DNA from 2 places in the Shewanella sp. MF05960 genome. Region 1 is predicted to be linked to the other one. Evidence: predicted binding sites of a transcription regulator. Region 1 holds the regulator's gene; the other holds the start of a gene.

What was found. Region 1 encodes MetJ, which represses methionine synthesis genes. Its sites were predicted from a motif close to TAGACGTCTAGACGTCTA; they were not measured.
Region 2: metK (methionine adenosyltransferase) is a predicted target of MetJ. The motif match lies at 1,715-1,732, and genes of this name have one in related genera.

What each region holds. Positions count from the first base shown of each region.
Region 1 is NZ_JBOZPS010000004.1:279,535-282,748, forward strand. Features, by position in the region: gene metB (cystathionine gamma-synthase) at 1-1,132, opposite strand, end outside; gene metJ (met regulon transcriptional regulator MetJ) at 1,343-1,657, shown strand; gene ACROAE_RS06095 (sulfite exporter TauE/SafE family protein) at 1,727-2,467, shown strand; gene ACROAE_RS06100 (c-type cytochrome) at 2,723-3,052, shown strand; gene ACROAE_RS06105 (DUF3373 domain-containing protein) at 3,204-3,214, shown strand, end outside.
Region 2 is NZ_JBOZPS010000012.1:34,394-37,607, reverse strand. Features, by position in the region: gene ACROAE_RS13210 (hypothetical protein) at 1-459, opposite strand, end outside; gene metK (methionine adenosyltransferase) at 533-1,684, opposite strand; gene tkt (transketolase) at 2,227-3,214, shown strand, end outside.

The sequences.
Region 1 (3,214 bases):
CTTTAATATCAGCAACCAAATCTTCAGCATCTTCAATGCCGACAGATAGTCTCAATAAAGTGTCTTTAATACCAGCCTCTTGGCGTGCTTCTGCATCCATTGCTCTGTGGGTCATCGTGGCCGGAACGGCGACTAAACTTTCCACTCCGCCTAAACTTTCAGCAACACTGAACAATGTCAGCGCATTTAAAAATGCCACCACTTCGGCCTCGCCACCTTGCAATTCAAAACTTAACATAGCACCAAAGCCTTGTTGTTGTTTTGCCGCAATTTCGTGACCTGGATGGTCTTTTAAACCGGGATAGTACACTTTAGCAACTACGTCGCTGGCATTAAGTAGTTCTACAATCTTTTGTGCGTTACGTTGATGCTCTCGAATACGCACTGCTAGTGTGCGTAAACCGCGTAAGGTTAAGTAACTGTCAAACGCAGAACCGGTTAACCCAAGGGTATTTGACCACCAATGTAACAGTTCGCCTACTTCAGGATCTTTGGCTACAACCGCACCGCCAACCACATCGCTGTGGCCATTAATGTATTTAGTGGTTGAGTGAATAACGATGTCAGCCCCCAACAATAACGGTTGCTGTAAAATGGGTGATAAAAAGGTGTTATCTACCGCAACTAATGCCCCTACATCACGACAAGCACGGCTAATCGCTTCAATATCAACAACGCGCAGTAATGGATTTGACGGGGTTTCTAACCACACTATTTTAGGTTTTTGCGCTATCGCTTGGCTCAATGCTTGAGCATCGGTTTGGTCGACAACCACTAATTTAAATTGGCCTTTTTTAGCCAAATTGGTAAACAAGCGATAACTGCCACCATAACAGTCGTGCGGAACCACTAATAAATCATCAGGGCCGAGTAAGCTGGTCACCAATGTAATGGCCGCCATACCTGTGCATGTCACCACTCCGGTTGCACCTTGCTCAAGTTTTGCCAGCGCGTCACCTAATATGCAACGAGTAGGATTGCCTGATCGGCTGTAGTCAAATTCGCGCGGATTTTTATGGCCGTCGAACGAATAATTTGTCGATAAATAAATCGGTGGTACTACGGCTCCATGTTGTGTGTCTGATTCTATACCCTGGCGAACGGCCAATGTGGCGCTTTGATACTTAGTCATAAAGACTCCTAAAAATTCACAAACACACAAAATAGATGTCTAGACGTCCAAATTTACCTAAGAGGTTAGCGTACGTCAACCTAAATTAGACGTTTAGACGTCTAAACATAAAGAAATCTATTTGCAATCGTCACTAAATAGTAGCAATAATTTGACTAGAGATTGTAAGGGGTTAAAATCTGCCCCGTATTTATCGTTAAGGGTAAGTTAATGACTGAGTGGAATGGCGAATATATCAGCCCATATGCCGAACACGGCAAAAAGAATGAACAAGTAAAAAAGATTACAGTTTCTATCCCTTTAAAAGTATTAAAAGTACTGACAGATGAGCGTACCCGTCGCCAGATAAACAATCTGCGTCATGCGACCAACAGTGAACTGTTATGCGAGGCATTTTTGCATGCATACACAGGCCAACCATTACCTCATGACGGTGATTTATCCAAAGATGAACCGGATAGCATTCCAAGTGAAGCGAAAAAGTTAATGGATGAGATGGGTATTGAGTGGGAAGAAATGGAATAACCCACAGACTTAATCAACAGACTTTGAAGCGACCCTAATAAGAAGTCGTGATATTTTTATAGAGAACTTATGATGTCATTTATCGATCCATCTACATTGATACTGGCATCAGTTATCGTTTTTTTTGGCGCGCTAACCCAAAGCTTAATTGGCTTTGGGTTAGCCGTTGTCGCAAGCCCTCTGCTGTATATTGTGAATCCCCAACTTGTCCCTGTCCCCATAATTGTCATGGGATTTGCCATTTCGGCAATGACCTTATACCGAGAGCGCGGACACCTGCAATTTAATGGCTTGCAGTACGCCTTACTCGGGCGGATCCCCGGTGGATTTGTGGGCGCAGGATTATTACTGTTTGCCCCGCAAGCCATACTCGGCTTAATTATTGCGGCTATCGTATACATTGCTGTGATTCTGAGTGTTTACAAGATTACCGCCCCCATCAACCGTGTAAGCTTATTTATTGCTGGAGTATTCTCCGGTATTTTTGGCAACATCGCCGCGATTGGTGGCCCACCGATGGCGATTTTACTCGCCGGACAAGATGCCAGCCAATTTAGAGCGGCATTGTCAGCCTTTTTTGTGTTCAGTTCGCTGATTGCGTTAGCCATTTTAGCCGTGGTCGGTTTAGTAGAAATAAAGCATTTGTGGTTGTCACTGATGCTGCTACCGTCAGTCATTAGCGGCTATCTTGTCTCTGGTTTGTTAATCAACCACGTCGATAAAAACAAAACCCGTCTTGCCACTCTCGTGCTCTGCAGCATCAGCGCCACGGTTTTAGTGGTTAAATCAGTGATGGCATTAGCCAGCTAACCCTAAAAGCGATCTCTTTTTACATCTCAAAATATACCCTTACCCGCCTATCAAGCATCCAGCCAAATTAGCAATAGATCTGCGTCACACAAGTTCATTAGATTTTTTTCAATTAACTTTTTTTCAATTAGATTTTTCTCATGAATATGATCTACTTCAAATTAACAATACCTCTTTTTAGGTAACATTATTTACAGCAAAGCAATACAGCAATATTGCTAAGGCACAACCTATAAAAGCCCATAGAGGATAAACATGATGAACACTTATATGAAAGTTGGTATCGCAGTCGCTATTGCATTATCTCTCGGTAGCCAGGTCATGGCAGCCGATGGCGGCAACCCTAAAAAAGGTAAACACCTGTACAAAAAAGAATGTAAAGCCTGCCACAGTGCCAATAGCGAAGGTCAAGAGCTCACCCCGATGAGCAAAACCATGAGCCAATGGGATCGCTTCTTCTCGCGCGACAAACACAAAGCAAAACCTGCCGTTTTTGAGGCATTGTCTGAACAAGAACTAAAAGATATTCAACAGTTTTTGTATGACCATGCTGCCGACTCAGACCAGCCAGCAACCTGCGGCTAAGTCAGCCCAGCTGATCAACGTTTCTGAGTAAACGCCAACATCAGCCAGTAACCGAATCGAATTAAAAAATAATGAGGCTTAGCCTCAGGGAATCTGACAACCAAAATTTGCTTAATTGATTCAATATTAGGCAAATACGGGGAGAAACATCATGAGAACACT
Region 2 (3,214 bases), on a different contig from region 1:
TTGTTGTTGCTGCTGATATAACGCCTGCAAGCTGATATCCGTAAAAAGGAAGCACTTTTGCGGTATTAATGTGGGCGCAATAAATTGAAGTAGTTGAGTCGCTAGTTTTTTACCCCGCAGGTGCGGCGCCACTAATAAGCCGCTGATCAGCTGATATTGACCAACATGTTTAATTCTTACAGCAGCAATGATTTCGCGAGACTCCAAACCTTCACGACCAGAGGTGATAGTTGAATTTACCTCATTGTGTGGCAACGCTTGCGGATTAGCCGTATCGAGTGCTTTAACATCCTCTTGATAAATAACCGCAACAGACTCTTTGCTCGATACTCTGGCATAAGCCATATGTTGGCGATAAAACAACTTAATTGCTGACCACTGCTTTATTTGCTGCAACGATGCAGCGCAATGCTCATATTGAGTGGGTAAGTTAGTCTCTACCCAGCGGATGTTTATCATAATGTTTATTTTTCTAATGTTAACAAAAAACCGCCATGCGGCGGTTTTTGTGTAGGCTGGACAGCTCGGTTAATTATAAACCGGCGTCAGCACGTAATGCTTCAGCTTTGTCTGTCGCTTCCCATGGGAAAATATCGCGACCAAAGTGTCCATAAGCTGCCGTTTGTTGGTAGATTGGGCGAGCCAAATCTAACATCGCGGTTAAGCCATATGGGCGTAATTCAAAGTGTTGACGTACTAACTTAATCAATACTTCTTCAGACACTTTACCTGTACCGAATGTTTCGATACTGATTGAGGTTGGTTCTGCAACACCAATTGCATAAGACACTTGAAGCTCACAGCGATCAGCAAGACCGGCAGCAACAATGTTTTTAGCAACATAACGTGCCGCATAAGCTGCGCTACGGTCTACTTTTGATGGGTCTTTACCAGAGAAAGCACCACCACCGTGACGTGCCATACCGCCGTAGGTGTCAACAATGATCTTACGACCTGTTAAACCACAATCGCCAACAGGACCACCAATGACAAAACGACCGGTAGGGTTAATAAAGTATTTAGTGTCTTTATTTAACCACTGTGCAGGTAATACTGGCTTAATAATGGTTTCCATTACGGCTTCAATCAAATCAGCTTGGGTAACATCTTCACGGTGTTGAGTTGACAGTACGATTGCATCAATACCAATAATTTTGCCGTCGTCGTATGCAAAAGTGACCTGGCTTTTTGCATCAGGGCGTAACCAAGGCAAGGTGCCGTCTTTACGAACTTCAGACTGACGCTTCACTAATTTGTGGGCATAAGTAATTGGTGCTGGCATTAATACGTCGGTTTCATTGCTGGCATAACCAAACATTAACCCTTGGTCGCCCGCGCCTTGCTCTGCAGGATCTGAACGGTCAACACCTTGGTTAATATCTGGAGACTGTTTGCCAATCGCATTTAAAACTGCACATGAATCGGCATCAAAACCCATATCTGAATTGGTATAACCGATTTCGCGTACCGTTTTACGGGTAATTTCTTCAATATCGACCCAAGCAGAAGTGGTGACTTCACCACCGACTAATACCATGCCTGTTTTAACATATGTTTCGCACGCAACACGAGCTTTAGGATCTTGCTCAAGGATTGCGTCTAATACCGCATCAGAAATCTGATCGGCGATTTTATCTGGATGACCTTCTGAGACCGACTCAGAGGTAAACAAGTGCTTTGCCATAATAGGAGAATCTCGTTGGTTGCATTTGAATATACGTCTAGACGTCTATTTTAGTCGAAATCGAAATCGATAACACCCCCTAATACGAATTTAACTGGAGAATTGTGCAGTGGTGCATGAATATTTTTTATTTACAAGGAGGATGTTTAGCTTTGAGGTTAATTAACTTTATGATTAAAAAGGTTTTTAAAGTTTTATTTTGTTCTGTTTTAATCACTTTAGTATCATTAATTGAACAATGTTAAGGTTGGTTATTGGGTATTAGCTAAAGATGTAATATGTTTTTTTACTGATGTTGAGTTGCTTTTTAGCTTGACTGTCAATAAATAATTACTCAAAACATCAATGTCTCAGATTGGTTTTTACTTTTGAGAGGTGGTGTATAAAATTGAGCTGTTTTGAGACCTGTAGTGGTCAAAAATGTGCTTTATTAGCGACAAAAAATGTAATGAGAGAAATTTTAATTTGCGTCACATCGCCTTGTAGGGGAAAATATGGCTTCACAATTGCCCGTTAGACCTTACAAACAAGCAGGAGAGAGCATGTCATCTCGTAAAGTACTCGCTAACGCTATTCGCGCCCTAAGTATGGATGCGGTTCAAAAAGCCAATTCTGGTCATCCAGGTGCCCCAATGGGGATGGCTGATATCGCCGAAGTGCTATGGAATGATTTTCTAAAGCACAATCCAACTAATCCTAACTGGGTCGATCGCGATCGTTTTGTTCTGTCAAACGGTCATGGCTCTATGCTTATCTACTCTTTACTGCATTTATCTGGTTATGAATTGCCTATCGAAGAGCTAAAGCAATTCCGTCAGTTGCATTCTAAAACACCTGGTCATCCTGAATATGGTTATACCCCTGGTGTTGAAACCACAACGGGTCCTTTAGGTGCTGGTATCAGTAACGCTGTGGGTATGGCGATTGCGGAAAAAACCCTAGCTGCACAGTTTAACCGTCCTGGTCACGATATTGTTGACCACTACACTTATTGTTTCTTAGGTGACGGTTGTTTAATGGAAGGTATTTCTCACGAAGCCAGTTCATTAGCCGGTACATTAGGCCTTGGTAAGTTAGTGGCATTTTGGGATGACAACGGTATTTCTATCGATGGTCATGTTGAAGGTTGGTTTACTGACGATACCCCTAAGCGTTTTGAAGCTTACGGCTGGCATGTTATTGCGGGTGTTGATGGTCATAATCCTGATGCTATCCGTGCCGCAATTGAAGAAGCTAAGTCTGTAACAGATAAGCCATCTATGATTTGCTGTAAAACCATTATTGGTTTTGGTTCGCCAAATAAGTCTGGCAGCCATGACTGTCACGGCGCGCCACTAGGTGATGCTGAAATTGCAGCCGCACGTGAATTCTTAAACTGGCCACATGCGCCGTTTGATATTCCGTCTGACGTGTATGCTGGTTGGGATGCTAAGCAAAAAGGTGTGGCTAACGAATCATTATGGAATGATAAGTTTGCTGCGTACCAAGCTGCGTTCCCAGAATTAGCTGCTGAATATGATCGTCGTGTAT